3 regions of the Cytobacillus sp. Bva_UNVM-123 genome follow, and region 2 is predicted to be linked to each of the others. Evidence: riboswitches for the same ligand, from Rfam matches in the RefSeq annotation. Region 2 holds a riboswitch; each other region holds the start of a gene.
The links. Region 2 has a riboswitch for lysine ahead of KDN24_RS18720 (aspartate kinase). Riboswitches for the same ligand answer to the same signal wherever they lie in the genome.
Positions count from the first base shown of each region.

Region 1: another riboswitch for lysine. It lies ahead of KDN24_RS02875 (amino acid permease); the one in region 2 lies ahead of KDN24_RS18720 (aspartate kinase).
Region 3: another riboswitch for lysine. It lies ahead of KDN24_RS05145 (transporter substrate-binding domain-containing protein); the one in region 2 lies ahead of KDN24_RS18720 (aspartate kinase).

Region 1 is NZ_CM177772.1:565,013-576,204, forward strand. It holds gene KDN24_RS02870 (NAD-dependent epimerase/dehydratase family protein) at 1-43, shown strand, start outside; gene KDN24_RS02875 (amino acid permease) at 591-2,036, opposite strand; lysine riboswitch at 2,194-2,373, opposite strand; cyclic di-AMP (ydaO/yuaA leader) riboswitch at 2,606-2,901, shown strand; gene kimA (potassium transporter KimA) at 3,131-4,957, shown strand; gene KDN24_RS02885 (GNAT family N-acetyltransferase) at 5,136-5,666, shown strand; gene KDN24_RS02890 (DUF1835 domain-containing protein) at 5,746-6,786, shown strand; gene KDN24_RS02895 (ATP-dependent helicase) at 7,246-9,459, shown strand; gene ccpN (transcriptional regulator CcpN) at 9,710-10,345, shown strand; gene KDN24_RS02905 (pyruvate, water dikinase regulatory protein) at 10,369-11,184, shown strand; gene ppdK (pyruvate, phosphate dikinase) at 11,187-11,192, shown strand, end outside.
Region 2 is NZ_CM177772.1:3,646,547-3,657,738, forward strand. It holds one part of gene KDN24_RS18695 (IS3 family transposase) at 1-509, opposite strand, end outside; one part of gene KDN24_RS18695 (IS3 family transposase) at 509-962, opposite strand; gene sdhB (succinate dehydrogenase iron-sulfur subunit) at 1,046-1,807, opposite strand; gene sdhA (succinate dehydrogenase flavoprotein subunit) at 1,827-3,578, opposite strand; gene KDN24_RS18710 (succinate dehydrogenase cytochrome b558 subunit) at 3,661-4,269, opposite strand; gene KDN24_RS18715 (YslB family protein) at 4,659-5,117, shown strand; gene KDN24_RS18720 (aspartate kinase) at 5,201-6,430, opposite strand; lysine riboswitch at 6,544-6,725, opposite strand; gene uvrC (excinuclease ABC subunit UvrC) at 6,825-8,597, opposite strand; gene trxA (thioredoxin) at 8,988-9,302, opposite strand; gene KDN24_RS18735 (electron transfer flavoprotein subunit alpha/FixB family protein) at 9,468-10,445, opposite strand; gene KDN24_RS18740 (electron transfer flavoprotein subunit beta/FixA family protein) at 10,493-11,192, opposite strand, start outside.
Region 3 is NZ_CM177772.1:1,055,811-1,067,002, forward strand. It holds gene KDN24_RS05120 (helix-turn-helix domain-containing protein) at 1-923, opposite strand, end outside; gene KDN24_RS05125 (MFS transporter) at 1,050-2,354, shown strand; gene KDN24_RS05130 (leucyl aminopeptidase family protein) at 2,440-3,825, shown strand; gene KDN24_RS05135 (spore germination protein) at 3,891-4,130, opposite strand; gene cyoE (heme o synthase) at 4,333-5,262, shown strand; lysine riboswitch at 5,407-5,588, shown strand; gene KDN24_RS05145 (transporter substrate-binding domain-containing protein) at 5,817-6,662, shown strand; gene KDN24_RS05150 (amino acid ABC transporter permease) at 6,885-7,610, shown strand; gene KDN24_RS05155 (amino acid ABC transporter ATP-binding protein) at 7,970-8,710, shown strand; gene KDN24_RS05160 (hypothetical protein) at 8,851-9,867, shown strand; gene KDN24_RS05165 (gluconate 2-dehydrogenase subunit 3 family protein) at 10,099-10,878, shown strand; gene KDN24_RS05170 (GMC family oxidoreductase) at 10,966-11,192, shown strand, end outside.

The DNA of each region.
Region 1 (11,192 bases), 2.1 Mb from region 2:
GAAAAAGTGGTTCACGAAACTTGTTCAGGAAATTTCAAATTAATTGGACATTATATAAGTTGATTTAGGAACCATTTTCCCCTGTTCTTTCGTAAAAATGCGTATCCGTTTTTTGCTAAACACGAAAGAATCATCTCATACAATACCCATTGAGATCGATTCTTTTGTTGTTATTCAGAGGAAATCACTTTTATTAGGTTGTGCGAGACCGTTTCTATCGTATGATAACTGAGAATCGCCTTTAATAATGTCAACGAAGTCGAATCTTTTGTATGAATCTCTCAAATCGACCTTAATCAAGTGACCGAGGTCGAATCTTTTGTATGAGTCCTGTAAATCGACCTTAACAGTTAGAACGAAGCCGATTCTTTTGTATAAGTTCTGCAAATCGACCTGAATCAGTTAGAACGAGGTCGAATCTTTTATATAAGTCCAGTAAATCGACCTTAATCAGTTTGAAAGAGGTCGATTCTATCGTTGACTTCTGCGAACCGACCTCAATCAAGCCGAACAAGATCGTTTTTCATTAGATTCCCGTGAACCGCCTTCATCCACACTCTTTTGAGAGAATTATTTCCATTGAAAATGATCTAATTCTCAAAATCACATTCTTTCAATGGAATGAGCTTTGTTTTATGTTTGATTTTATAACTAAGCCAAACAATTAAGAACAGTGGTAAGCCGATATAGGCTGCGATAATGCTGTGCCAATCAATTGTTCCATCTGTGAAGGCTTGGAAGTTTTGGCCTAAAATAATAATGATACATAGAATTAATGCGAATAATGGCCCGAATGGGAACCATTTTGCACGATAGGGCAGTTTGTTTAGGTCACCGCCTTGAGCGATATAGGCTCTGCGGAAGCGATAATGACTAATGGCAATACCTAGCCATGTTACAAATCCAGCCATCCCTGAAGCATTTAATAACCAAATATATACTTGACCATCGCCAAAGATCGTCGTTAAAAAGGCAAGGGATCCAACTAATGCTGTAACGATTAGTGCGTTGACAGGTACGCCTCTTTTATCAAGCTTTGCTAAGAATTTCGGTGCGTTTCCATCACGTGCTAAGTCCCAAAGCATTCGGGTTGACGCATACATGCCTGAGTTACCTGCAGATAATACAGCAGTTAAAATAATGGCGTTCATGACGGACGCTGCAAAAGCAAATCCTGCACGTTCGAAAACGAGTGTGAAGGGGCTCACGGAAACAGCTTCACTTAATAGCCGTTCATCTGTATAAGGAATAATCATGCCGATGACAAATATCCCTAAAATGTAAAACAGTAAAATTCGCCAAAATACGGAGTTTATCGCTTTTGGAATTGTTTTTTCAGGATTTTCACTTTCTCCAGCAGCTACCCCGAGTAATTCTGTTCCTTGGAATGAGAAGCCTGCAGCCATAAAGACACCAAGAATGGCAAAGAAGCCTCCATTAAAAGGTGCATCTTCAATAGTGAAGTTCTTAAAGCCAATGGTTTCTCCCCCCATAATGCCAAAAATCATGAAAAATCCAGTAATGATAAAAATAATAACCGTTACAATTTTAATAAGTGCAAACCAAAACTCTGCCTCTCCAAATCCTTTAACAGATAAATAGTTGAAGCCGAACATGAGCAGGAGTGCGAGGCCACTCCAAATAAATGAAGGACTTTCAGGAAACCAAAACTTCATAATTAGCACAACGGCTGCTAGTTCAGCGGCAATAGTAATGGCCCAGTTATACCAATAATTCCAGCCAATCGCAAAGCCAAATCCTGGTTCAACGAATTTCGTTGCATACACTTTGAATGAACCAGCAACTGGCATATATGCGGCCATTTCAGCAAGGCTTGTCATAAGAAAATAGACCATGATTGCTACGGCTGCATAGGCAGCTAAGGCACCTCCTGGTCCAGCTGTATGTACAGCTCCTCCACTTGCTAAAAATATCCCTGTCCCGATCGATCCACCGAGAGAGATCATCATAAGATGACGTGCTTTCAGTGTTCGTTTTAATTGTGTAGGGTTTGATGATGTTGCTGTTTTTGCCAACTTGTACACTCCTTTTGTGTAACACATAATTTATCATTTTGAAGTGAGAGAGCTATTTAGCAATTGTTCTTAAAATGTATCGGAGGCACATTCGTACAAAAAATAAAAACAGCCGTCGAAAAAGATCGACGGCTGTTGAATAGGTCCGTTAAATCCTTCCGAAGATAGCTCTCCACGTGAAAAACGTGACAGTGGTGTTCCTGTTCGAAAACACCCCCAGCAAGGATATACAATGATTTATCCAAGCTTCGGCAGCTTATCCTTTCAAAATCGGAGTCATCAATTTCATTGAATCTCGTCCGCTTTACTCTTATAAGCCGCAGCCTCTACCCCATCGGTGAATGGGAATATTATATTAATATATTGAATTATAGTAAATTATTGGCCAACTTGCAATGGATAAATTTGTCTTATTCGTGCGAAAAAATGTATAAAAAATAGTATTTACAATCCGTAATTACAGGAGTATTATAACTAACAGTTTCATATTTCACATTCAGTGAATGACTGCATGCAACATGTTGCCACAAGTCTTTTGAGTGTAATCACATTCACTGATGGTAGTTTCACTAATTAAATCGCTGAAACCTTTGGTGCGGGGGAACCGAACTTATGGATTATGAATAATCCAAGGGGTGAATCCTATTTAACTTCATTCAGCAATTGCTTCGTGTGGAGAAGGGTGTAAAGTTTTTACTTTACGCTCAGCTGAATAAGGTTTAAGCCTTTGGCAAATGCCTCAGATATGTAAAGATATTCGTAAAAATCTGGGAGGCATAAATACGCTAAGGCAAATTTGATAGGTAGGGCTACTCACAGGTCCGAATCCGACAGCTAACCTCGTAAGCGTTATATGAGAAGGAAGGTGGAACTTGTATGACTTTAAAAAATTAACGTCTACAGGTCTATTTGCTAATGGCTTGAAGGCGTTTTTTTGATCCATGAATTGGGGCTTTTATGTTTTTTAGTTATCTATTTCGCCGATCGTGTCGTTTAAACAAGTGTGAACGCCAAGTTTTTCTAAGTGGAATTGACCTAGGCATTTAAAGTCAAACTAAGTTTTACTACATTATTTTTTAAGAGGGTGAATAGCATTGTTGTCTTCTATCAAACGTTTATTAATCGGACGTCCATTAAAATCAACGGAATTAGGCGAGCAGAAACTTAATAAAAAGAAGGCATTAGCAATACTTTCTTCTGATGCTTTATCCTCTGTAGCCTATGGTCCAGAACAAATTTTGATTGTGCTAGTAACAGTTAGTACAACAGCATTTTGGTATTCTATTCCGATCGCAGTTGGTGTACTCATTTTGTTAACCGCTTTAATTTTATCCTATCGGCAAATTGTTTTTGCTTATCCACACGGCGGCGGAGCTTATATCGTATCGAAAAATAATTTAGGCACTAATGCAGGCTTAATCGCTGGGGGCTCACTTTTAGTAGATTATATTTTAACGGTGGCAGTTAGTGTATCAGCTGGTACAGATGCCATTACATCTGCCTTTCCGATTTTACACGATTATAATGTAGGCATTGCCATTATCTTTGTCTTTATCATTACAATTTTAAATTTAAGAGGAGTTACGGAGTCAGCTTCAATACTAGCTTATCCAGTATATTTATTTGTCATAACATTATTTATTTTAATCGGAGTAGGGCTTTATCGGATTATGACAGGCCAAGTTTCTCCTGAATTGCATACTTCTATCGGAACACCAGTGGCAGGAATAAGCTTATTCATTTTACTAAGAGCATTTGCTTCAGGAAGCTCTGCATTAACAGGAGTAGAAGCTATCTCCAATGCGATTCCGAATTTCAAAAATCCTGCTCCTAATAATGCAGCTAAAACATTAATTGCGATGGGAACTTTGTTATGTATTTTATTTTCTGGAATTGTATTTTTAGCTTATTATTACGGCATTGCGCCAAGTGAAAAAGTAACCGTCGTTTCACAAATCGCAGAGGGCGTATTCGGTAGGAATACCATGTATTACTTCATTCAAGGTACAACCGCATTAATCTTAATTCTTGCGGCTAATACGGGCTATACAGCTTTTCCAATGCTTGCCGTTAACCTTGCTAATGATAAATTTATTCCGAGAATGTTTAAGATTCGAGGGGATCGTTTAGGCTATTCGAATGGAATTATCATTCTGGGCCTTTTCTCCATTTTGTTAATTATTGCTTTTGAAGGAAGGACGGAACAGCTTATTCCCCTATATGCAGTAGGGGTGTTTATCCCGTTTACCTTATCGCAAACAGGAATGATGGTAAAATGGATTCGAGAAAAACCAGCTGGATGGATACCAAAGCTTATCGTGAACACAATTGGTGCATTCATAAGCTTCACAGTGACAATTATCTTCTTTATTACGAAGTTTACGCATGTATGGCCAGTACTCATCTTTTTGCCAATAATTATTTATTTGTTTCATAGAATACGTAAACATTATGAAGCAGTAGGCGAACAGTTGCGTCTGACAACAAGTGAACAATGTGAACCGATTGAAGGAAATGTCATTATCGTGCCTGTAGCAGGCATTACCCATGTAGTAGAAAACTCGTTAAGTTATGCGAAATCTTTATCTGCTTATCAAATTATTGCTGTTTATGTTGCATTTGATCGAGAAGAGGAAAGAAAGTTTGCAGAGAAGTGGAAAAAGTGGCAGCCAGATATAAGACTCGTTACGTTGCATTCACAGTATCGTAGTATTATTCAACCATTAACTAAATTCGTGGATACGGTTGAACATAAAGCAAACGAAGCGAATTATAAAGTAACGGTCGTGATTCCACAATTTATACCAAAAAAGGGCTGGCATAATATTTTACACAACCAATCAAGCTTATTAATACGCACATTTTTGCTATATCGAAGAAATGTCGTGATTACGACAGTACCGTATCATCTTAAGAAATAACATGTTACGATTGCCTGTAGGATATGTGAGTAGAATGATGTTCTATCATTAGGAACAGCTTCTGCTCGTGTGTCCTTCAGGCTTTTTTGGTATGAAGGGAAGGATATTCATACAGTAACAAGAATTAGTAATATGTAAACTAGTTTGTAATCTTACTTTGAGATGTGTGGAGGACATAATGAAAACAGTTGAAAATGAACGAAATGTCAAGGTTCGTACAGGTCAATTAGATGATGCTGAATCGATCTTACGTATTCAGCGAGAGGTTATTTCAGAAAATGATTTTTTGATTTCAGAGCCAGAAGAATTTACTAATACGGTCGAGCAGCAAATTGATTGGTTGAAAAATATTATTGCTAATGATAGAGAAACAATCATTGTAGCTGAAATAAACAGTAAAGGGATCGGTTGGATCGTATTTCAATCCCATACTCGTAAAAGATTATCACATACGGGCTCATTCGGGGTCATGATCGATAAGGAATATAGAGGATTAGGGATGGGTAAATTGCTTATTCATGCACTACAGGAGTGGGCAGAAAAGAATCCTTTAATTGAAAAGGTAAGTTTAGGCGTTTTCTCAACTAACCATAGAGCGATCGCATTATATAAGAGTCTTGGATTTGTTGAAGAAGGCCGAAAAGTGAATGAAATCAAAATGAATGACAATGAATATGTTGATGATGTTTTAATGTATAAGCTTGTTTAACGATCTTTAGAAAAATAAATTCATAGAGACGAAGTGAATTGGTCTTTTTCTACTTTATTGTGCTTTAGGAGGAATAATAATGGAAATTGAAAAACTGAAACAGGTTATTACTGAATTGCCGGAGGAAGAAGCAAAATCTTTGTTGTTTCATTTCCTTCTTAACGTTCAATTATTGTCTGAAAAACAATACTCAGAAGCAGAATTTATCACTAAAGTTAAAGAAATGTCCAAAATGGTTTTTGAACTATCAGATAAACGAAAAGTGATTGAAGATAAACATACGTATAAAATGATTCATATTTTATTTGGAGCTTCTCCCGCGGGAAGTTTAAAAGTAGCGCTGAAAGAATTGGGCGTTAATCATGAGGAAGCGGTGATCTCGTTTTGGGACATTTTTTCCGTAGGTCCTATTTGGCAGCTGCATAAGAAAAGTGGTATGGAGGAAAGATTTGCTTGGAAGAAAAATAGCATGAATGATGAGTTTGACGAACTGGATGAATACATGAAAGGCTTTAGGAAAACAGTTGATCAAATCGAAAAGATTCCAGAAGATGTACCTGTTACGATATGGGTTGCGAATAATGCTCATGAACAAACGGGGCTAAGATTTGCTCTATATCTTTTAAAAAATAAAGCTCATAACATCAAAGTTATTAATTGTGCAAATATATTTGTTCAACAATTTTATCAACCTAATATAGAATTCTTCCCCTTACATGCAGGTGAAATCTCTCCTGAAAAGCTTAAAGTGATTTTCGAGCAGGGCAAGAAACAGCCTCTATTATCACAGCTGGAAAAAGAGCAATATGTTCAAGAATGGCTTCAACTTTCAACACATCAAGAAACATTAAGAATTTGGGAGGACGGAAAAGTCAGGTTTGTGTCTGAAGATTATTTTGATGAACTTCTGATTTCAACAGCACAATACTTGCATAGTCAGCAAGAAGTGAAGGACTTCATGAAGTCAGCTAGACTGATTGGTGAAGTGTTAGGACATATAGAGCAATATGTTGGAGATGAATTTTTAGAATATCGGGTAAGAAAGCTGATTGAAAAAGGAATTTTCGATGTAGAAGGCAGTTTAGAAGCAATGAGATATTATAGTGTGAAACTAAAATAGGAGAGAAGAAAATTGAGTTCTGGATGGGGAATGAAAAAGAGTCAATAGCCCACTTGTAATGGCAAAAAACTGAGCAAATTGAGTATGAAAGAGTCAATAGCTTGCTTGTAATGGCAAAAAACTGAGCAAATTCAGTTGAAATAGGTCAATAGCCCACTTGTAATGGCAAAAATCTAAGCAAATCGAGTAAGAAAGCGTCAATAGCCCGTTTGTAATGGCAAAAAGTTGAGCAACTACAGTTAAAAAGCGTCAATAGCCCGTTTAGCAAATGCAAAAAGTCCTTTACACACACAGAACGAAGCAAATTCTCATAACCAAATAGGGAAAATAACCTTAAAAACAGAGGCTATGCTACAATAAAAGATACATGTAAAAGGACCATAAAGAAAAACTTTATGTTTTTTGAAAGAATAACCGGAAAAGGATAAAGTTTTCCAAGGATTAGAAAGGGTTATGAATATGAAAGAAAAGGGAGAGTTTTTTGCCCGAAAGAAGCGTGAAATCGGCGTTTTTTTAAATGAAACTCAGCAAAAGGCAGTTCTCGAAACGGAGGGGCCACTCCTATTATTAGCTTCACCAGGTTCAGGGAAGACGACAACGATCATTATGCGGATTGGGTATTTAATAGAAGAAAAAGGTGTTAGTCCTGCAAAAATCAAGGCGATTACCTTCAGTCGGGCATCTGCAAATGATATGAAGATAAGGTTTAGTCGGTTTTTTCCCGATCTTCCACAAGTCAATTTCTCTACCATCCATAGCTTTGCATTTGAAGTGGTACGAGACTATTTTCGAAAAAAGGCGATCCCTTACCAAATTATTGAGGGAGGCGTCGATTTAGAGGAAAAAGAAGCACTAGGTGCAACCGAAATCCCATTACATAAAAAGCTCATTTTAAGGAATCTGTATAAAACGATAGTTGAAGAAAATATAACCGATGATCAAATGGAGGAGCTGACGACTTATATAAGCTTCATCAAAAACAAGATGATTCCAACGAGTGAGTGGTCAACCGTTCGAATCGATGTTCCTAAGGCAGAGGAAATATTTTGTGAGTATGAGACGTTTAAAAAGTCTGGCTATCATAAATTGCTCGTTGATTTTGATGATATGCTAACACTGGCAGACGAAATACTTAATGAGAATCCCTCGCTTCTTCAGAAGTACCAACAAAGGTATGATTATATTTTAACGGATGAAAGTCAAGATACTTCATTAGTCCAGCATAAAATTATTGAAAAGCTGGTAGCAGAGCATAAGAATCTCTTTGTTGTAGCAGACGATGATCAATCGATTTATAGCTGGAGAGGGGCGGAGCCCTCTTATTTGCTCAATTTTAAAGAAGTTTATCATCATGCGAATACTTTATTTTTGGAGCAAAATTATCGCTCCTCTAACAATATTGTCAACATCGCGAATCAATTTATTAAGCGAAATAAAAATCGCTATAACAAAAATATGTTTACGAATAATCCCCCGAGTAATCCAATAGTTTTGAAGGAATTTGCTGATTATATTTTTCAGGCAAAATATTTAGTTCAAGAAATTCGGAGGAAAGACAGCTTAACAGAAATCGCAATCTTATATCGAAATAATTCATCCTCGATTGCGCTTATCAATGAATTTGATCGGGCTGGTATTCCTTTTTATATGAAAGATGCCGACAATCGCTTCTTCTCTCATTGGGTAGTAGCGGATATTCTCAATTTTATGCGCATGACTTTTACAGATAAAAGGCCAGATATTTTGGAGAAAATACATCTGAAGCTTCATGGCTATATTAGTAAGAAGCAAATGGCTGCATTAAAAGAAATTAAGAATCATGAATCCGTTTTTGATAATTTGCTCAATCATATTGAATTACAAAGCTATCAAATAAAACAAGTGAATGAAACGAAGGAAACTTTTCAGCAAATGAAAGGAATGCCGCCATTGCAGGCTATCGAAGTGATTCGTGAAAAATTAGGGTATGAGAAGGCTCTTGAAAAGATGTGTGAGCGACTAGGATTTCGCAAAGACTATTTAATTGGGATTTTAAATACATTGGAAGAGATTGCAGATACATTGGAGACGATGGAGGAGTTTGCGAGCAGACTCAAACATTTAGAACATGTACTTAAAACATCGAAATCTAAAAAAGGTCAAAATGCGGTAACTTTTTCTACGTTTCATAGTGCAAAAGGTTTAGAATTTGACCATGTATATATGATGGACTTAGTAGAGGGAGTAATCCCATCCTCTGATGATGCTGGTTTGGGAGAAGGGGATGCACTTGAAGAAGCGACTAGGTTATTTTATGTTGGCATGACGCGTGCTAAGAATCATCTAGAGCTTCTCTCCTATGGGGAGCGGGATGGTAAAAAAGCAAGAAAATCACGATTTGTGACAGCTGTAGAAAATATGATGGAGCCGCCGAATAAAGTTGAAGAGCTTGCTTCTTCACAGCATACACCTGTAAAAGGTATACAAGAAAAAACGGTTGAAATCTCCTATAATCCTAATGCACTTCGAAATAAGGAAGAGCTCGTTATCGGTAGATTTGTGAAGCATCGAGTTTTTGGCACCGGAATTATTACAAAAATAAACACGGAGCAAATTTGTCTTCAATTTAATAAAAATGAAAAAACATTTTTAGTTTCAACATGTTTGGAGCTAGGATTGTTAGAGCTAGTATAATATAGAATCATTTTTCTAAAAAAAGAAGGTTGTTTCCAAAGCCGTAAAGGCGAGGGGACAACTTTTTTTGTTAAAAAAGAGTTTTAAAGTTTTGCAAGTTTTCGTTGAATGCTACTCATGTTGTTTTCAACTTTGTCATAATTTAATTAAAAAATGGTTTTTAATGTGATACATTATATACAAATGAGTATGACACATTTATAATGAATTCATAGAATATAACACACTTATTGTCGTAAAGAGGGTGGTAATAATTAAACTATCCAATCGTCAGGATGAAATCCTTCAGATTGTAAAGCGAAATGGACCGATAACAGGTAATGAAATTGCTAAGAAATTATCTGTTTCGAGAGCTGCGTTAAGACCAGATCTTGCGATTTTAACAAGGACTGGAAATATCGATGCAAGGCCTCGAGTTGGTTATTTTTATAATGAAGAATATCAAACCATGTGTCAGGCTGAACAGTTTGTCCAACAAACGGTGAATGAATTTAAAGCACACCCGATTGTCATCGAGATATCAACGTCAGTTTATGATGCGATTGTTCAGTTGTTTTTAGAGGATGTTGGAACGCTTTATGCAGTTGATGCAGAAGGATATTTAGCTGGTGTTGTTTCACGGAAGGATTTATTAAGAGCCTCGCTCGGAAATAAAAATCTTCAGGAATTGCCAGTAAGTGTGATTATGACGAGAATGCCAAATATCACGACCATTAAACCCGATGAAACGTTGCTAGAGGCAGCCAAGAAAATGATTAATTATCGAATTGATTCCTTACCTGTCGTAAAGGAAGTGAGAGGCAAGAAAAATACGTACTCCCTTTTAGGAAGAATTACAAAAACGACAATAACGCGAGCGTATTTGGAAATGATAGAAGGAAAATAAGACTCAGAGGAGTTGCGCATAATTTGGAACGAAAAGAAGTGGTCTATGTAGTTTCTGACTCGGTTGGGGAAACAGCTGAGTTTGTTGTAAAAGCAGTAGCAACACAGTTTAACGGCAGCCAAATTGAAATTCGCAGAAGCTCATATGTTGATGACATGGAAGATATAGAAGATGTCATTATGCTGGCGAGTAAAGATCATTCAATCATTGCTTATACGATTGTCATCCCTGCTTTAAAAGAATACTTAGATAAAAGAGCACAGGAAGAAGGGATTTTTGCGGTTGATTTACTTAACCCGTTAATGAATGCGTTTGAAACTAGGTTTAATAAGGAGCCATACCATAGTCCAGGTTTAATGCGTAAATTAGACGAAGAATATTTTCGGAAAATCGAAGCAATTGAATTTGCAGTGAAATATGACGATGGCCGTGATCCAAGAGGAATCACGAAGGCGGATATTGTGTTAATTGGTGTTTCAAGGACTTCAAAAACACCTTTATCCATGTACTTGGCACATAAACGGTTTAAGGTTGCAAATGTTCCATTAGTTCCAGAAGTGCCGCCACCAGATGAATTATTTCAAATTCCAAGAAAGAACTGTGTTGGCCTAATCATTTCACCAGATAAATTAAATGAAATTCGCATCGAGCGGCTAAGGGCATTAGGCTTAGGCTCACAAGCAAATTATGCAAGCCTTGAGCGCATTTTAGGTGAACTGGATTATGCAGAAAAAATTATGAAACGTGTCGGCTGTCCAATTATCAATGTTTCAAATAAGGCAATTGAAGAAACAGCAGGATTAATTCTAGAAGCGTTAAATAAAGAGAGGAGCTTTTAATAATGGGA
Region 2 (11,192 bases):
TTCTCTATTAAATAAGTCTAAAATAGGAGATAAATAGAGTTTCTCGCCGAATAATTTAAATTCCGTAATGTCTGTTACCCACTTTTCATTTGGGACATTTGCGGTAAAATTACGGTCTAAAATATTAGGCGCAATTTTACCAACTGTACCTTTGTATGATTTATATTTTTTCATACGCACTAAACACTTTAAACCTAACTCTTTCATGATACGTTGAACCTTCTTATGATTTACTTTTTGTCCACGATTCGCTAGCTCATCACGAATACGACGGTACCCATAACGACCTTCATGTTCTTCATAAATCGCTTTGATTTCCACTTTCAAATCGGCATCTGGGTCTGGTTGATTCATTCGCTTCACTAAATCATAATACGTGCTACGTGGAATGCCAGCGAGTTTTACAAGTGCTTTCACCGAATATTTATGCCTTAATTCATAGACTACTTGTGCTTTGTCTTGTTTGGTGATTTTCCCTTGTTTTGAACTAAGGCATTCAACTTTTTTAAATACTCATTTTCCATTTCTAGCTGTTTAATACGTGCTTCAAGTGCTTCGGTAGACCCTTTGACCGGTGCTGGTTTAGGTTGTTGATTGGATTCCTTTTTCATGGATGGACGCCCCTTTTTCTTTGATTGAAGGGCATCTAATCCTTGTGTTTCAAATAGATTTCTCCAAACAACAATGGTTGAAGGGGCAGGGATCTTAAAAATCGCTGCTGTTTCATTTAAGGACGTACCATGTTCAATCATGTAATTTAGTACGTCTAGTTTATACTGTTGTGTGTAATTTGTACAAGGTTTAATAAAGGCTTCAACACCATTGTATTCGTATTGTTTGACCCATTTAAGGATAGCTTTATGATCAGTCCCGAACGATTTCGCTAGTTCATTTGAACTCTCATTTCCATTTAAATATCGCTCAACTGCTTGTAATTTATCTTCTGCAGTAAATTTAGCCATAGAAAAACTGCACCTCCAATTGTTAGATGGTGTCTAACAATTGGGGTGCAGTTCATTTTTGAAAAAAGGGTTTTTACTATTAATTACACATTGTCGCTTCCAAAAAAGTTTTTGAAAGATTGCAGTGTTGCAGCACGGTTAACTGCAGCAATGGATGTGGTAATCGGAATTCCTTTCGGACATGATTGCACACAGTTTTGTGAGTTCCCACAGCCTGTTAAGCCACCATCTTCCATAAATGCATTTAATCGCTCAGCTTTATTCATTTCACCTGTTGGATGAGCATTGAATAGGCGAACCTGGTTAAAGACAGCAGGTCCCATAAAGTTTGTTTTACTATTAACGTTTGGACATGCTTCTAAACATACACCACATGTCATACATTTTGATAATTCGTAAGCCCATTGGCGCTTAGGCTCAGGCATGCGTGGACCTGGTCCAAGGTCATATGTTCCATCAATCGGAATCCATGCTTTTACCTTTTTCAAGGAATCAAACATTCTGCTTCGATCAATCTGAAGGTCACGAATTACTGGAAATGTAGTCATTGGTGCTAAACGAATTGGCTGCTCTAATTGATCAACAAGTGCTGAACATGATTGACGTGGTTTTCCATTAATAACCATCGAACATGCTCCACATACTTCCTCTAGACAGTTCATATCCCACGCAACTGGAGTCGTTTTCTCACCTTTAACATTAACTGGATTACGGCGAATTTCCATTAACGCTGAAATAACGTTAAGGTTCGGACGATACTCTACATCGAACTCTTCATGATAGGGCGCAGAATCTGGATTGTCTTGACGAGTTATAATAAAGCGAATTGATTTTTTGTCACTCATCACTTACTCTCCCCTTCTCTTAATGTTTTTTTGTATAGTCACGTTCACGTGGTTTTAATAAAGAAATATCTACATCTTCATAATGGAATGCAGGAGCAGTATCTTCCCCAGTGAATTTTGCCATTGTTGTTTTTAAGAACTCTTCATCATTACGCTTAGGAAAATCTGGCTTGTAATGAGCACCGCGGCTTTCATTACGGTTGTAAGCACCAATCGTAATAACACGTGCTAAATGAAGCATGTTTTTCAATTGACGTGTAAAGGCAGCACCTTGATTGCTCCATTTCGCCGTATCGTTAATATTAATGTTTTTAAAGCGTTCCATTAATTCAACAATTTTTTCATCTGTTTTTAATAATCTATCATTGTAACGAACGACCGTTACGTTATCTGTCATCCATTCACCAAGCTCTTTATGAAGAACATACGCATTTTCTGTTCCATCTAAAGACATAATTTCATTCCATTTTCCTTCTTGCTCTTGAATAGCACGCTCAAATACAGAGGAAGAAATCGCATCAGAGCTCTTTTCTAATCCATCGATATAATTAACTGCATTTGGTCCAGCAACCATACCACCATAAATGGCGGATAATAATGAGTTAGCACCTAAACGGTTTGCCCCGTGCTGTGAATAATCACATTCTCCAGCTGCGAACAATCCTGGAATGCTAGTTTGTTGATTAAAGTCAACCCAAAGCCCACCCATTGAATAGTGAACAGCTGGGAAAATTTTCATCGGAACTTTATGAGGATCCTCACCCATAAATTTCTCATAAATTTCAATAATTCCACCAAGTTTAACATCAAGTTCATGTGGATCTTTATGGGATAGATCCAAGTAGACCATGTTCTCACCGTTAATGCCTAGCTTCATATCTACACAAACATTAAAAATCTCACGTGTAGCAATATCACGTGGCACTAAGTTTCCATATGCAGGGTATCTTTCCTCAAGGAAGTACCATGGTTTACCATCTTTATAAGTCCAAACACGACCACCTTCACCGCGAGCTGATTCACTCATTAGACGAAGCTTGTCATCACCAGGAATCGCTGTTGGGTGAATTTGAATAAACTCACCATTTGCATAATGTGCACCTTGCTGATACACGATGGAAGCAGCTGAACCAGTATTAATAACAGAGTTTGTTGATTTCCCGAAAATAATTCCAGGTCCACCTGTTGCCATAATAACAGCATCTGCAGCAAATGATTGAATTTCCATTGATGTTAAGTTCTGGGCAACAATCCCTCGGCAAATCCCATCATCATCTGTAATAACGCCTAAGAATTCCCAGCCTTCATATTTCGTTACTAATCCTGCCACTTCATGTCTGCGAACTTGCTCGTCCAACGCATAAAGAAGCTGCTGACCAGTAGTAGCACCAGCAAACGCAGTACGGTGATGTTGTGTGCCACCGAAGCGACGGAAATCAAGTAAGCCTTCTGGTGTACGGTTAAACATGACACCCATACGGTCAAACAAATGAATAATTCCTGGTGCAGCTTCACACATCGCTTTAACTGGAGGTTGGTTCGCTAAAAAGTCTCCTCCATAAATCGTATCATCAAAATGGATCCAAGGAGAATCTCCTTCACCCTTTGTATTTACAGCTCCGTTAATACCACCTTGGGCACAAACAGAGTGAGAACGCTTAACAGGTACTAATGAAAACAGCTCTACCGGAACGTTAGCTTCAGCCGCTTTAATGGTTGCCATTAGGCCCGCAAGACCGCCGCCGACAACGATAATTTTACCTTTACTCAATGTGACTCACTCCCTTTAATCCTAAGTACAACATTCATAATAAACACGTCGATAATGATCTAGAGCTTATATTAATAACGACTTATACAAAAGCAAAAATGGCACGAAGACCAACGATTGAAAGTAGAACAAAGATTCCCATCGTTACATACGTTGAAATAACTTGTGAACGAGGAGATAATGTAATTCCCCAAGTTACACAGAAAGACCATAAACCATTCGAAAAATGGAATATTGTTGAGATTACACCGACAATATAAAATACAAGCATAAATGGACTTGAAAGAATATCACTCATCATTTGATAACTTACATCTGCTCCCATTGCTGCCTGAATTCGAGTTTGCCAAACATGCCATGAAACAAAAATAAGCGTAATTACGCCAGTAAAACGTTGAAGAAAAAACATCCAGTTGCGGTAAAAACTGAACTTACTTACATTGTTTTTTGCTGTGAAAGCAATGTACAGACCATAAATAGCATGAAATAATAAAGGCAAAAAAATGATAAATATTTCTAAGATAATTTTGAATGGAAGATTTTCCATAAAGCCTACCGCTTTATTAAATGACTCTTCTCCCCCTGTTGCAAAATGATTGATTACAAGGTGTTGAATTAAAAAAATCCCTACCGGAATAACACCAAGCAATGAATGCAATTTGCGATTGAAAAACTCTCGATTACCCGCCATGATTTACCCCCCTATTTTTTGAAAAAGGCATTAAGGATTAGCTGTCCATTAATGAAGAACAAATATGTATGCGAACAGTCAACCTTAACTTAGCAAAAAAGTTGATCACTTTCTTACAATTATGTGACATGTTCATTTTACCCCCAACATGTTGGAGCGTCAAGGAAACGATTACATTAAATAATCTTCATAAAAAATTTTTTCATAGTATATTACTATTACATTTTTTCGAAGCAAAGTAATAACAACACGAAATTATTCTAAAGCAATGAATATATTAAAATAACATTTTTTTCATGTTACGAAAACACTTCTTTTTCATTATCACATAACTAATTCTTCTCAAAATTGTATATAATAGAAGAACAATAGAAAGAGGGGAATAAAGGTTGAGCGAAACGACAGCAGAAATCATTTTAACAGATAACAAGGACGAAACCATTTCAACTTTCGGCTATGAACTAATTCGTGAAGTTTTATTACTTGAATTACTTGGAGATGATGCACCTGAGATTTTATATTGGGCTGGAAAAAAACTTGCCCGTAAATTTCCTCAAGATACGATAGAAATGACAATTGATTTTTTTCAGCAAGCATCTTGGGGAAGTCTTACCTTAAATAAACAAACAAAAAATGAAATGGAATTAGAGTTATTTAGCCCTTTAATAAAGGAGCGTTGTGAACAAAATAAAAATTGCACCTTTCAGCTAGAAGCAGGCTTTATTGCACAACAAATCGAAAATCAAAAAGGTGTGATTTGTGAAGCCTTTGAGCATCCGAAAAAGAAAAAAGGAAAAGTGCAGTTCACTGTAAAATGGGATAATAAAGATACGATAACGTCTGAGTAATGTTCTATTATCCGAATAAAAAGCTTTCAAAATTCTTCTTTTGAAAGCTTTTCTTCATTTCTATATAAGGAAGCGATAAAGTGTCACGCTTCCACTTGTAGCTTTGCTAGTTCAAAAGCATCATGTAGCGATTTAACTGCCTGAATCATTTTTTCTTGTTCAATTACAGTAGAAACTTTAATTTCGGAAGTACTTACCATCTTTACGGAAATATGATGGGCAGCTAATACGGCGAACATTTCAGCTGCAACCCCTGGATTCGAAACCATTCCCGAACCAACAATCGAAACTTTCGCAAGCTTTGATTCAGTTTCAATTTGTTCATAGTTTAATTTATGCTTGCTGTTTTCCAATACTTTCACTGTTGCATCAAGATCTTCATTTTTGATTGAAAAAGAAAGATTCGTTGTTTGTTCGGCTGTAGTACTTTGAATGATAATGTCTACATTAATTTGATTTTTCGCAAGCTCTGAAAAGATAACCGAAAGGCCTGTTAATGAATCAGGCAGGCCTAGAACAGTCACTCTCGTTATATCGCTTTCGAAAGCTACTCCACGCACAACTAAATTTTGTTCCACCTTTACTTCCTCCTCAATTATCGTTCCAGACTCTTTTTCTATACTGGAACGAACCTCTAACTGGATATGATAGTTTTTAGCAAACTCAACAGCTCTCGGATGAAGAACTCCTGCACCTAAATGAGCAAGCTCAAGCATTTCATCATATGAAACTGCCAAAAGTTTTCTAGCATCCTTTACATATCGTGGGTCAGTCGTGTATACGCCAGTAACATCTGTATAAATTTCACATTTCTCAGCTTTTAAGGCTGCTGCTAAAGCAACGGCTGTTGTATCAGAGCCGCCGCGTCCTAATGTGGAGATGGAACCGTCCTCAGTAATTCCTTGAAAACCGGCAACAACAACAATTTTTCCATCATTCAATTCTCTTGTTACTCTGTTTGTATCAACAGCAATAATTCTTGCGTTACCGTGGACTGGTTCTGTCTTGATTCCTGCCTGCCAGCCAGTTAGAGAAACAGCCGGATAGCCTTTTTCAGTTAACGCCATCGCTAATAAGGAAATGGTTATTTGTTCACCTGTAGTTAATAGCATGTCCATTTCACGTTTGCTCGGATTTGCAGAAATTCCTTTTGCTAAATCAACAAGTTGATCTGTCGATTTTCCCATTGCTGAGACAACAACAATTACATCATTTCCTTTATCTTTCTCCTCCATAATTCGCTTTGCAACATTTTGAATTTTTTCTGCATTTCCTACAGAGGTTCCCCCATATTTCTGAACAATTAATGCCACAGTTTCCCTTCTTTCTAAATGATTTATCAATGAGGAAAGATTCCTGTACAACAAAAAAACAGCAATGAGGCTATCTCATTGCTGTGCTTAAAAACGTATTAAAAATACGCACACAGTGAGATAGCTCTCCAAGACAGTGTTTTGTCTTGACAATCCTACATTTATTAAATGCAAGACCAGCAAAGAAAGTGATGAGACTTTCCCCACTTCGGCAAACTTTCCCTTTCAAAGCTTTTCATTGAAGCTCATTCTTCTCCAAGCTTTTACTATTGAAGTTTGCACCTCTACCTTCACTTTTAGATCGGAAGTCCAAAATAGGATGGACAACACTTTATTTCTCTAAAGTGTATTTAATTTTCAGCAATTATAGCATATTGTTATTTTTCCAACAATACTATTCTTGCAATTTTTTAATTAATGCATCCGCAACTCTTTCAGGCAGTCCAATATCCCTAAACTCCTGAAGCGTGGCCTCTTTCATTTTCTTGACGGAGCCAAAAGTTTTTAGCAATTGTTTTTTCCGCTTTTCACCAATCCCAGAGATATCATCAAGAACAGACTGAAAAGCATTTTTTCCACGCAGCTCACGGTGGAAAGTAATGGCAAAGCGGTGAACCTCATCTTGAATTCTTTGTAGTAGATAGAACTCTTGGCTATTCCGGGCAAGCTGAATGATTTCTAAAGGGTTTCCATATAATAGCTGTGATGTGCGGTGCTTTTCATCCTTAACGAGTCCAGAAATGGGGATATCGAGATTTAATTCATTTTCAAGCACATCTCGGACCGCCTCTACATGTCCCTTTCCGCCATCAATAATAATGAGATCAGCAAGTGGCAAATCTTCTTTAAGAACACGTGTATATCTTCTTCGCACAACTTCCCTCATTGAATCATAATCATCAGGACCTTGAACAGACTTAATTTTATACTTCCGGTACTCTTTTCTTTCGGCCTTTCCATCAATAAAGACAACCATTGCTGATACTGGATCTGTTCCTTGTATATTAGAATTATCGAAAGCTTCAATCCGGTGAGGGGTATAAATTCCCATCTGTTTCCCTAAATTTTCAACTGCCTTAATCGTTCGCTCCTCATCTCGTTCAATAAGAGAAAACTTCTCTTGCAAAGCAATTTTCGCATTTTTCGTTGCAAGCTGAACGAGATCCTTTTTCTGACCACGCTGAGGCTTTAACACTTTTACTTTTAAAAGCTCCTCTGCCATTTCAGCACTTATTGAATTTGGCACGAGGATTTCGCGTGGCTTAAAATGGTTTGTTTTCGTATAGAATTGACCTAAGAACGTTAGCATTTCCTCATCCGGTTCATTATAGATTGGAAAAATAGATACATCCCGTTCAATTAGTTTACCTTGCCTAATAAAGAAAACTTGAACACACATCCATCCTTTATCAAACGCAAACCCGAACACATCTCGATCTGTAAAGTCGGTTGTCGTAATTTTTTGTTTTTCCATTGTCGTTTCTATATGGGCTATTTTATCGCGGTATTCTTTTGCTCTTTCAAAATCAAGTTCCTCAGCTGCTGCTGTCATTTTTTCTACTAGTTCTTTTTTTATATCTTTATATCCACCATTAAGAAAGTGAATGATCTCATCGATATTTTTTTTATATACATCTTCACTTACATCTTGAATACAAGGTCCAAGACATTGACCTAAATGATAATATAGACATGCTCGACTTGGTAAATTTGTACATTTCCTTAATGGGTACATACGGTCTAGTAGTTTTTTTGTTTCATTTGCTGCTTGTACATTTGGATACGGACCGAAATATTTTCCTTTATCTTTCTTTACTTTTCTTGTTGTAATAAGACGCGGATGTCTTTCAGCTGTTATTTTAATAAACGGGTAACTTTTATCATCCTTCAGCATGACATTATATTTCGGATCGTGCTTTTTAATTAAATTCATTTCAAGAATCAATGCTTCCATATTGGAGGAAGTGACAATATATTCAAAGTCTTCAATTTCATTTACTAGCCTTAATGTTTTTCCATCATGTGAGCCGGTAAAATAAGACCTAACCCTATTTTTTAAAATTTTTGCCTTCCCAACATAAATAATGGTTCCTTGTCGATCCTTCATTAAATAACAGCCAGGTTGGTCCGGCAAAAGAAGAAGTTTATTTTTAATTATATCGTTCATTAATCGTTCACCTCCGTGCCTCAGCCTTTTGTTGTCTAGTTAAGCCCGAGCTTAAAATCTTACTATATTCCATCTTTAAAGGAAAGCACAACCAGCTCGCCTTATGCTTGAGGCCCACAAGATGTGGGTCATGCAGACGTTGCCACAGGACGTGGTGATTTTAGTCTGCGTTCCTTTCTGAGCGAGCCGCCTCAGCATTTATTTATCCAGCTGCAGCGCCTAGGGGCTCGAGGTCTTAAGTCAATCTGTCAAGAAGGCTAAAGTACAGCCTTCTCGCCAGCTCGCCTTAAGCTTGTCGCCCCTGAGCGAGCCGCCTCAGCATTTAATATGATCATACAAAAATCCTCGGCCTAAATAAAGCCGAGGATTTAATAAATGAAAAAAAATTATTTATACATGTTTTGATAGCAATTCCATAAGGGCTTCTTTAGGTTGGAAGCCAACAGTTTTGTCAACAACCTCACCATCTTTAAGTACGAGTAAAGTAGGAATGCTCATAACTCCAAATTTGCCTGCTGATTCTTGGTTTTCATCGACATCAACTTTAACGATTTTCACTTTCTCTCCAAGTTCAACATCTAAATCCTCTAGTACGGGAGCGATCATTTTACAAGGACCACACCATGGAGCCCAAAAATCTACAAGAACAACCCCTGAATCAGTTTCAGTTGCAAATGTTTGATCTGTAGCGTGTGTTATAGCCATAATATATGCCTCCTAATAGTTCACTAAAATATATAACGACAGTATAGCATCGTTTATTTATTGTTGCTATTATTTTGCTTCATTTGTAATTTCCCCCGTAAACCCTACAACTATTCTTTTGCAACCTTATAAAATGAGCGGCTATACTCAGCCGCTCACATGTTATTATGCATTTACTTTCAATTTTTTAAATTCTTCTATTAGTAAAGGTACTACTTCAAATAAGTCGCCAACAATTCCGTAATCAGCCACATTGAAAATATTAGCTTCTGGATCTTTATTAATTGCCACAATTACTTTAGAATTCGACATTCCGGCAAGATGCTGAATTGCACCTGAAATGCCACATGCAATATAAAGATCTGGTGTAACGACCTTACCAGTTTGACCAATCTGCAATGAATAATCGCAATAATCTGCGTCACAAGCACCACGCGAAGCACCTACTGCTCCATTTAATACTTTCGCAAGCTCTTTCAACGGTTCAAAGCCTTCTTCACTCTTTACTCCACGACCACCTGCAATGACAACCTTCGCTTCAGAAAGGTCTACCCCTTCACTTGCCTTGCGAACAACTTCTTTAATAATTGTTCGCAAATCTTTAATCTCCACAGATAAAGCGGAGACTTCTCCCGTTCTTGACTCATCTTTTTCTAATGGGCTAATATTATTCGGACGAATAGTCGCAAAGATTAAGCCGTCTGTCACAATTTTCTTTTCAAAGGCTTTGCCAGAATAAATGGGTCTAGTAAAAACTAAATTTCCCCCAGCTTCTTCTATGCTAGTAACATCAGAAATTAAACCAGAATTTAATTTCGCAGCTATTTTTGGAGCTAAATCCTTGCCTAAAGCTGTATGTCCAATAATAAGACCATCTGGACTTTCAGTATTAATGACTGCCATCAGTGCCTGTGTATAGCCGTCAGTTGTATACTGGTTTAGTGTGTCATGTTCTACAGTAATGACACGATCCGCTCCATAATGGATTAATTCATTACTTAAGGCATTTACAGAATCACCTACTAAAACACCTACAACTTCTCCACCTTCAGCAGCTGTCTTTGCAGCTGAAATTGCTTCAAAGGAAACATTACGTAATAATCCGTCACGAATTTCTCCTAGCACTACAATTTTTTTAGCCATTTTCGGTACCCCCCGCATTATTTAAACTCTTCATTAAGATTATGCACTTAGACAACTTTTGCTTCTGTGTGAAGAAGATGAACTAATTCTTTTACTTGTGCTGCTATATCGCCTTCAAGTACTTTTCCAGCTTCTTTTTTAGGAGGAAGATATATTTCAATTGTTTTCGTTTTCGCTTCAACATCGTCCTCATCAAGGTCTAAATCATCAAGTTCTAATTCATCTAGCGGTTTCTTCTTCGCCTTCATAATCCCTGGCAATGAAGGATAACGCGGCTCATTTAATCCTTGTTGCGCTGTTACTAGCAAAGGTAATGTTGTTTCAATTACTTCGGAATCCCCTTCTACGTCACGAACAACCGTCACATTGCTTCCATCAATATCAAGCTTTGTTATCGTCGTGACGTAAGGAATATTTAAAAGCTCGGCAACACGCGGCCCAACTTGACCAGAGCCACCGTCAATCGCTACATTTCCGCCAATAATTAAATCTGCATCTTTGTCTTTTAAAAATTCAGCAAGAATTTTTGCCGTTGTAAATTGATCACCATAATCTAAATCATCTTCAGTATTAATAAGGACTGCTTTATCTGCACCCATCGCAAGTGCTGTACGTAGCTGTTTTTCTGTTTCTTCATTTCCAACAGAAACAACCGTAATTTCCCCATCATGCGCATCACGTACTTGAATGGCTTCTTCAATCGCATATTCATCATAAGGGTTTATAATAAATTCAGCACCGTCTTCA
Region 3 (11,192 bases), 2.6 Mb from region 2:
TCAGTCACTTTTGAATCGGCTAAAAACTGCTCAATGGTTTTGAGCGCTTTTTTGTAATCTTGCTCATCAGCAATCAAGTTCTCTATTTCCATAAGGTGATAAAATAAAAAAGAATGAGTGTCATCAGCAAATTCTCCATATTGCTTTAACTTTTTTAAATAGTACTTATTTTTAACTTTATCCTTTTCCATCATTGCATGGGCAGCAGCAATTCGATAGAGATCATCAATTAAATAAAAAATTCGATGCTTCTTTGAAAAATCGATGGCATTTTCCATTACACGAGTTGCAGAATTTGTATCGCCGACAGCAAAATGAAAGATCGCTTCATGATAATCTAGATCAAGCTTTGTCATTGGGTCAATATATGCTTCATTCGCCTCAATTTTAGCACGTTCACTTAAGAAGATTTGGAGGGATTGTTCATAGTCATGCTCGATAAATTTCTCATGTGTACGAAAGATCCCAATTTTAGCGCGTTTTGATGTTATATTCAGCTGCTCGTAAAGGTTTGCCGCTTTATTCGCAAAATCTCGCCAATTTTCATTTTTTTCCTCATAAAGACAACGAAAGTAAATGTCTAATAATCGTGCTGATTCATACCCTCCTGTTAAGTTTGCAAGATACGGATCAATCAGTTTGATTATTTGCTTCGTATTCGTTTTTTTCATATCAGTCTCTGAATTGTATAATTTTTCAGCTTCCTCCAGAATATCTCTTAATTCCTGTGAGCTAACATCCTCTAATAACTCAGACATTTCTACATCTAGTTGCTGGGCAATATAAGCTAGACTGTCCATTGAAGGCTTGGCCTTGTTATTTTCAATTAGGCTGAGCATGCCTTTTGTCAGTTCTTTTCCTGCAAGAGCTTCTAGTGTCATTTTTTTCTGTTTTCTTAATTTTCGTATTCGTTCACCTAGCATTTCCAATAGACACGCTCCTAGTTTTTATGGTTAGTTTAATTATATTAAACTTTTTCTTGAAATGGAAGTGCTTAACATGCTATGATTTGTTTAATTAAATTAAACTTTCCTAAAGGGTGTGTTGAAGTGGAAGAGGCATTGAAGCTAAAAAGGGCGACCTATCATTTATGGACGTTTACAATTAGTAAACTAATTTCATCTTTTGGTGCGCAAGTGTATTCGTTTGCGATTAGTTTTTATATTTTACAAATGACAGGCTCTGCAACGAATTTTGCAGCAAACCTTATTTGTGGAATTTTGCCGCGGGCGCTTGCTGCTCCGTTTGCTGGATATGTTGCAGATAATTATTCAAGGAAGAAAATCGTCATTTTTGCTCAAGTCGGAACAACCATTGCCATTGGTGGACTTCTGATTGTAAGTCTTAATTATGGTTTATCACTGATAGCCATTTATACGACAACATGTGTTTTATCGCTAACATCAACCTTTTCTGGGGTAGCGTTTACATCGTCCATTAGTGGACTTGTAGATAAAGAGAGAATCCAGAAAGCAATGTCATTGAATCAAATGTCGATTTCCTTTGCTTCAATCGGGAGTCCTGCAGTTGGGGGCTTATTATATGGAACAGTATCCATGCCAGTATTCCTGATTATTTACATGTTTGCATCAAGTATTGCGATTATTCTTGAATCAACGATGAATTTTAATCTCTTTGCCAATCGGAAAGAGAAGGTTGAAGGAGAACAAAAAGAATCAATGTGGCAAAGCATGAAAGCGGGACTGAATTATTTGAAATTTCAGCAAGTATTGATGGCAATTATTTGGATTGCCTTACTAATAAATTTCTTGTTCGGTGCCTATCAAGTAGGTTATTCGTTCATCCTCATTGAGAAAATGAAAATGGATCCTACTCATTTCGGAATCACTGAAGGTGCCTTCGCAATAGGAATGTTATTATTATCAATTTATTTCTCCACACGAAAAGAAGTTAAATATCCTTTACTCGTTTCGAAGCGAGGAATTATTGGAATGGGAATTTTTATGGGGGCGATTGGTTTTCCTCTATGGATTGCGCTGCCTTATAGCTTTATGTTTGCTTATTATGTAATCATAATGTTTGGTTTCGGCGGTTTGATGATGATTGTAAATACCCCCATTCAAGTCATGTTGCAGAAGCGAATTGATGATGATTATAAAGGTCGGGTTTTTTCTATTCTGGAAACGATGTCTATTGCGCTTATGCCATTGGGAATGGTGATTTACGGATTCCTCTATGATGTTTTTCCAGCCCAGTTCATTTTGTTATTGTCGGCAAGCCTCCTTATTATTGTCGTGCTTATTCTTGCGAGACCATCTGTCCTAAGAAATGCACATCCTGAGCTTTCAAAGGATAAACATGTCAAGGAAGAAGCCGCGAGAAGTTTTTTGTGAGGAAGTAAATAGAAGGTTAGAGGAATAATTATTTCGGATGTCGAAATAAGAGGTGGAAAGTATTTAATAGGGGAGGGGATGGATTATGTCAATTCAAGCGACGATCTTATTTGCCAGTGATTCACATATTCAAGCGAATCCATCAATCAAGCAATTTGTTGAAAATGGTACGGCGGATTTTACATCTTTGTTTCTTGGGGAAAAATTATTAGTTGTTTTGAAAGAAATGAAGGAAGATAAGCAAACTTATGAAAAAATTCGCATGGTGGCAGGTACGGTTGCGCGTGAGCTAAGCGGACGGAAAGTGGACATAGCTATCATTCAAGCTGAAGGATTGAAGGCAGCCTTTCCAAAACTGCACAATGGTGGAATCGTAACGGCTTTTGTAGAGGGTTGGCATTTAGGTGCCTATAAGTTTCTCACGTATAAATCAAAGAAATCTGCTTTTCGGACGGAATTGCAAGTTCTTGGAGAAGGGGATGTAAAGCCATTCATTAAAATGGGGAAAATTCGTGCGGAAGCGACTGCTTTTTCGCGCGATTTAATGAATGAAGTGCCAAATGTATTAAATCCAGAAACATTTCCAACTGTTTTACAAGAAGAATTTGCTCATACAAATGTTAAAGTCCATGTGTTTTCTAAAGAAAAGCTTGAAGAAATGGAGATGAACGGGGTATTGACTGTCGGACGTGGCAGTAAATATAAGCCTTCGTTTGTTGAACTTATCTATAGTGGAGACAGCTCAAAGCCGCTTGTGGCACTTGTTGGAAAGGGCGTTACATTCGATACAGGTGGAATTAGCTTAAAAAGCGGGATGGATTTAAGTACCATGCGTATGGATATGGGGGGAGCAGCTGCAGTTGCTGGCGCGATGAAGCTATTAGCAGCAGCACAGGCGAAGGTAAATGTTATCGCATTAATTCCAATTGTAGAAAATTCCCCTGATAATACGTCCGTACTTCCAAGTGAAATTATCCGTTATAAAAACGGGCATACGGTACAAGTAGGAAACACAGATGCAGAAGGGCGTCTTATTTTGGCTGATGCATTAATTCGCGCAGGGGATTTGAAAGCGCAGTATGTTGTTGATATTGCAACTTTGACAGGAGCGATCGTGAATGCCCTTGGTTCGAAAATAGCGGGTGTGTTTGGAGATGAGCAGCTATCATCCGAAATGAAGCGAATTGGCAAAGAAAACGGAGATTTTATTTGGCCAATGCCATTAGTCGATGAATATGAAACATATTTAAATAGTGATTATGCCGACTTTAACAATATTAGTTCTAGAGGTGAAGCAGGGTCTATTACAGCTGGATTATTCCTTCGTCGCTTTGTACCAAAATCATGTAGATGGCTGCATGTCGATATGGCTGGAGTCATGCAAAGTCCTGAGACGGGCTATTATCCAAAATCAGCAACAGGCTTTGGTGCTAGATTGCTAGCTGATTTTACCGTTCACATATCAAAGTAATATATCTGAAATAGAGAAGCCAATATGAGCTTTCCAAATCTCATATTGGCTTCTTCATTTTGTTATTATGATAGTATGCTCTCCTTGTCAAATCCATTATTAATCTTTTGGTCCACACCATCAGGGTCAACAAAATTTGTACATGAAAATCCTGTTGACGTGACGATGCAAGCCCCAAAATTTCTTGAGCCCCCTCCAGATGGTTCTTTTATAGCTGATTTTGGAGAAATGGATAAAGAATTACCAAAATTAACGACTCCGCCGGAAACTTGCTGGATTTGTATTTCTTTAAAATTTGAGGTCATCGTACACATACACCCTTTTCTAATAAATATCTTTCATTCATTAATATATTCTTCATGTATGTTTTTGAAACTTGCTTCCTTTTAAGTGACAAAAGAAGAGTTTAATAATAAATTATGTTAATATTATATAGAGTGTGGAAAATGACTAAATGGTTTTTAGATAAATGAATTTTCCCGACCACTTTTTTGGGGGAGATATTTGATGAACAAAGAAGGAATGGTTTCATCACATAATGCTGGCAAAGCTGTAAGTGTAAGCGAGCATAGTATGCCAAGCTTAGTTACAGATTTGAAGTCATTATTAAAACTAAATGTTTTAATTGCAAATGTACTGCCTGTTTTTACTGGCTTTTGGTTGGCTCTTTATTTTACTGGTGTATCTTTTAGTGCACACTGGGCTCTTTTTTTTCTGACGATGCTAGGAAGTACGTTTGTTATGGCAGGGGCACTAGTTATTAACAATTGGTATGATGTTGATATTGACACAATTATGGATAGGACGAAAAACCGTCCAACTGTAACAGGTCATATATCTTTGAGGACGGTATTAATATTAGGGTTTTCTTTATCAATCCTTGGGTTTATTTTCCTTTTTTTTACGACGATTGAAGCAACTGTATACGCTTTCATAGGTTGGTTCACATATGTTGTGCTATATACGATGTGGTCAAAACGCAAGTATACACTTAACACGGTCATTGGTAGTGTTTCAGGCGCAGTTTCACCTTTAATTGGATGGACCGCGATTACCAGTGGTTTTCAATTAGTGCCAATCGTGCTATTTATGATTTTATTTATTTTTCAAATGCCCCATACGTTTGCAATTGCCATTAGAAAGCATGATGAATACAAGGCTGCAGGTGTAGCGATGCTTCCTGTCGTCTATGGTTTTGAGATGACAAAACGGCAAATTTTAGTATATGTCGCTTGTTTGCTTCCGTTGCCATTTTTCATAGGAGTACTCGGTACAACTTTTCTTGTCATTGCCACTTTGTTAAATGTAGGTTGGATTGTTCTAAGTATAAATGGATTTTTTGCAAAAGATGATGAAAAATGGGCAAGGTGGATGTTTCTTTATTCTGTAAATTATATTGCCATATTATTTATATTGATGGTGCTCGTGACTTTTTAATTAAATAAGTTTCCTTGCTTTAAGCTTATTGTTGTCAGGATGTTTCATTTTATTTGATTGTCCTTCTTCATGTTTGTGAGGTTGACAGATATTTTTTGTTGTTGTAGACTACATGTAACAATTTAATAAGACCTCACTTTTTACTAGTGAGGTAGAGGCGCGGTATTTAACAGTCTTTCGTGGAGCTTGAGAAGCTTTGATACGTTAGAGAAGGAAATATCGCCGAAGCTTGTAATATTCTCAGTATTGCTTGCTGGGTCTGCAGTGAATAATTGCAGGACTGTCTCAATAAACTTCCCGGTTTATTGAGTTGTGCTATCTCATGGAGGGAAAGTTGAGGACTTCTGGGCATCTATATATTTCGAGACCTGAGTTTACCTCAGGTCTCTTTTTATTTTGTAAATTGCCGGAATATAATATTAATTTCGTGCATGTTTGCCCTGATTTTCTAAGCTTGCTTAGGTCCATCATTCTACTTATATGACAAGTGGTTGTCATACCTTATTGAGTGGAAAAATATATTTAATTAACATATTTAAAGGGGAGAATTCGTAATGAGACAAAAACTATCAATTTTATTAACATTATCATTATCTATGATTCTGCTATTAGCTGGATGTGGTACAAGCAAATCAGAAAAAACATCAGGAAGCGGAGAGACAGAGAAAGATACTTTTAAGGTTGGAATGGAAGCTGGATATGCACCTTTTAACTGGACCCAAATGAATGATTCAAATGGCGGAGTGAAAATTGATGGCAATGCTGAATATGCCGGCGGTTATGATGTAGAGATAGCAAAGAAAATTGCTGAAGGATTAGGAAAAGAATTAGTGATCGTGAAAACGGAATGGGACGGCCTTGTACCTGCATTAACTTCAGGGAAAATTGATGCCATTATTGCAGGGATGTCACCAACAGATGAGCGTAAACAAACAATTGATTTCTCAGAGAACTATTACACTTCTCATTTTGTTATGGTTGTAAAAAAAGGTGGACCTTATGAAGGTGCAACCTCTATCCAAGACTTCAATGGTGCAAAAGTAACCGGACAGTTAAATACCTCTCACTATGCAGTTATCGATCAAATAGAAGGTGTAAAGAAACAGCCTGCTATGGATAATTTCCCTGCCATGCGTGTAGCACTTGAATCAGGAATGATTGATGGATATGTGTCAGAGCGTCCTGAAGGAATTAGTGCATCTTCAGCTAATCAAAATTTTACCATGATTGAATTTGCTGATGGCTTTAAAGCAGATGAGGCAGATACAGCAGTTGCTGTTGGACTTATTAAAGGCAGTGAATTAACGGAGAAAATTAATGAAATCTTATCAGGTATCTCTGAAGAAGAGCGTCAAACCATCATGGACACTGCAATAAAAAATCAACCAGCAGCAGAATAATGATGAGATTGATACCGGCTGCATCTAATGGCAGTCGGTTTTTAGATTTAAATCAGAGTCCGAGGCGCTTCAGCATTTCTATTTGTCTAGCTTCAGCGCCTAGCCCCTCGAGGTCATAAGCCAATCCGTTAAGAAGGTTAAAGAACAACCTTCATAGCGGCTTGTCTTATGCTTGTCGGGGCTGCCCAAGGCGCTTCAGCATTTCTATTTAGGGGGGAAAGTATGAGTTTAGAGTATATTTTAACGATGGTTGCAAACAATTGGCCGATGTTCCTTCGGGGAGCAGGGATGACACTTTTTGTCGCGATTATAGGAACAATTATTGGAGCCATTATCGGCTTATTGGCTGGAGTGATTCGTACGATTCCCGTGCCAGAACGAAGAGTAAAACGAATATTTTTAAAAGTGGTTAATGCTATTTTATCTATTTATATCGAATTTTTCCGAGGAACACCGATGATTGTGCAAGCAATGGTTATTTATTATGGCTCTGCCTTAGCTTTTGGCATTGATATGGATCGTACGTTTGCAGCAATCGTGATTGTCTCCATTAATACTGGAGCATACATGGCAGAAATCGTTCGCGGTGGTGTTATTTCGATTGATAAGGGTCAATTTGAAGCGGCTCAAGCCATTGGAATGAATCACGTTCAAACGATGCTGAATGTCGTATTGCCGCAAGTTATCCGCAATATATTACCTGCGACAGGAAATCAGTTTATTATTAATATAAAGGATACATCTGTGCTGAATGTTATTGGTGTAACGGAATTATATTTCCAAACAAAGACCGTTGCAGGCATTAGCTTTAAATATTTTGAACCATTCTTTGTTGCGTGTATTTTGTACTTCGTGATGACATTTAGTGTGACATTAATTTTACGTTATTTTGAAAGAAAATTAGATGGACCAGAAAATTATAGCATGAAAGAACAAAAGTCTCTTTAACTTTGCAATGGATTTTTAGTGAAGGCTGTTTTCGTAAAGTTTGTTGGTTTTTAGTGCAATTTTTGTTTAATTATCTGAGTTGTTTGGAGCGGAGGGTACTTGACTCCTCGAAAATGCATTCGCATTTCCTTCGTGCGATGTTCATTCAAGGATGTTTATTCAATGTCCTTCGGGAATGGAGGGAAGCGTGAGACCCCACAGGCGCAAGCGCCGAGGAGGCTCACGTCCCTCCCCGCGGAAAGCAAGCGCCCGTAGCGGAAATCAACGGGCAAAATTTAAATGCAAAAACAACAATATATGCGAAAAGAACATTAGTCAAAAGTGCAAAGGTAAGTATGATTAGCAGAAGGAGGAGCACATTGGAAAAAGTAATCGATATTCAGCATTTAAGCAAATCCTTTGGAACGCATGAAGTATTAAAAGATATAGATTTTTCAGTAAATAAAGGCGAGGTTGTATGCATTATCGGCTCATCAGGATCTGGTAAATCTACTCTTCTTCGTTGTATAAATCTATTAGAAAAACCAAGTGGCGGTCAAATTATTTATCATGGCGAAAACATTTTGGATGATAAGCATGATATTTATGAGTATCGAACAAAGCTAGGAATGGTATTTCAACAGTTTAATTTATTTAATAATCATGATGTTTTGAGCAATTGTATTGTTGGACAAATAAAAGTATTAAAGCGTTCGAAACAAGAGGCTGAAAAGGTAGCGATGAAATATTTGAAGATTGTCGGAATGGAGAAATATGTGAATGCAAAGCCGAAGCAATTATCAGGCGGTCAAAAACAACGAGTTGCTATCGCTCGCGCCCTTTCGATGGAACCAGATGTTATGTTGTTTGATGAGCCAACCTCAGCTCTTGATCCCGAAATGGTAGGAGAAGTGCTCAAGGTCATGGCAGAGCTGGCTGAAAGTGGGTTAACGATGTTAATTGTAACGCACGAAATGGGCTTTGCAAAGGAAGTATCTGATCGGGTTGTCTTTATGGATAAAGGGGTTATTGCTGAAGAAGGGACACCTGAACAAATATTTAATCATCCAACACAGGAACGAACGAGGGAATTTTTGAAGCGAACATTAACACATCACTAATGAATGAAGAGTCAGTTTTCTTCAGTATTCTTTACTGGAGGAGACTGACTTTCTTTATGATTAAGCTGGCTGAAAAGGGTATTTTATGTTCAGTATTGAATAAATACCTATATTAACGTTGGAAGGTGGGAGAAGGAATAATGACATTAAAGTTTCAGAAGAGGGAAGAATGGTTTAAGTTTAGCGATAATCAGGGAAACTTGATTAAACGTAAAACGGAGATTCGAATTTGCCCAGTGACAGGGGAGACGTCGCGAATTGTGTTTGATGGGGGTCTGGCTCCCAAAGCACCAGATTATACGAAGATAGCGGAGGAAACAGGTGGGGCTAAGTGTCCGTTTTGTCCAGAAAATGTCTTAAAAATGACACCTCATTTTCCAAAAGAAATTGCTGAGAAAGGCAGGATTTTTAAAGGGGAAGCGACTGTTTTTCCGAATCTTTTCCCATATAGTAAGCATAATGGCGTTGTCATTTTTTCGGGCAAACATTATATTCGTTTAGAGGAATTTACAGTAGAGTTGTTAAAAGACGCTTTTTTAGCAGCACAAGACTATATTCAAAAGATCATAGAGACTGACCCAGAATTTCGCTACGCATCAATCAATTGGAATTATCTCCCTTATTCAGGTGGGAGCATCCTTCATCCTCATATTCAGGTTATTGCGTCGGACGCTGCAACAAACTATCAGAAGCTTATTGAGGAAAAGCAAAAGGCTTATGAAGGAGACTTGTTATTAGCCCTATATGATGCGGAAAAAACGATAGGAGAAAGATGGATTGGTGAAAGAGGAAATGTCGCTTGGATGCATGCATATGCACCAAAGGGTCAAAACGATTTCATGGCCATTTTTCCTCAAAAATACTCCATCTCTAGTATTGAAGAGCAAGATTGGGAGAACTTTGCGGAAGGGCTGTTAGGGGTTTTCTCTTCATTAATAGAGCAAGGATTTGCAAGCTTTAATATGGCACTAAATGTATCAGTAGATGAGGAATCGAAGCAGTCTATTCATGCCCGCCTCATCCCGCGTTTTACGTTCGGAATGCTTGATACGAGTGATATTAACTTTTTCCAATCTCTTCATCAAGAGCCCCTTACGTACAAAGCACCGGAAGATATTGCACTAAAAGCACGAATGCATTTTAATAAAAATAACTAATAGTGAAATCAAAAAGAAAGGTTTAAGGATGAGGAGCATTCCAAATTCTTAAACTTTTTTAGTTAACAGGGAAATCTAAGTGTATAGAAAAGAGCTTATTCCTCAAATGGAAGAATAGGCTCTTTTTTTACTATGGACAATATCCGTTGAGGCTTTTAATATTGGTATATTTTTATAATGACTGGAAAAGAATAACTTTAAAGTATTTATTACGAAAGTGGTGATTGAGAAATGAGTGAGCAAAACTCAAAAGATCAAATGTCCCGTCGAGACTTTATTCGTAAAGGAAGCTATGTAGCAGGAGGAGCAATCGGTGGTGGAATATTAGGAGGATTAATTACACAGCAATTTATAAAACCGAATACAGGGACAAAAATAGGTGGAAATGTAGGGAATGGCCAAGTAGAACGCTATTCTCAAGCGTTAATGTATTTCTCCAATCCCGAGGACTTTAAAGTTCTATCACAAGCAACTGAACGAATTTTTCCAGCCGATGATCTCGGTCCTGGGGCTATTGATTTAGATGTTCCTTATTATATTGACCATCAATTAGCAGGGACATGGGGCAATAATGCAAGGGATTACATGATGGGTCCTTTTTATAAAGGGTTAGATACACAAGGCTTTCAGTCCCATTTAAGACGAAATGAAATTTTTAGCCAAGGAATTGCAAAAATTCAAAGCTATAGTCAAGAGAAGTACAAGAAAAAGTTTACAGAGCTGACTGATCAAGAGCAGGATGAAGTTTTAACTGCTTTTGATACAGGAAAAGTGGACATGCAAGGGATAACCTCAAATGATTTCTTTAAATTGCTGAGGATGTCCGTTCTAGAAGGTGCTTATGCAGACCCATTATATGGTGGCAATCTCGATATGGGGGGCTGGAAAATGAAGGAGTATCCAGGAAATCAAATGACTTATTTGGATAAAATCGAGGCGAAGGATTTTCTTGTCATTGAACCAAGCAGTCTTCATTCTCATATGCCATCTCAAAGTAAACAGCAGCCATAAAAATACCGTAGTGATAAAAGTAAAAGTTAAGAAATCAATTTAGTTAAGGGTTAATACACCATTCTTTAGTAAGAGAGGAAGGTTAATTTGGCAAAAACATTACCAAAAACGGATGTCGTAACAGTTGGTGTTGGTTGGGCTGGGGGGATTATTGCAGCCGAATGTACGAAGAGCGGATTAAAAGTTGTTGGTCTTGAGCGAGGAGGAAACCGAAATACGCAAAATTTCGCCATGATTCATGATGAACTAAGATATGCAATCCGCTATGATTTAATGCAGGATGTTTCGAAGGAGACGATTACGTTTCGGAATAA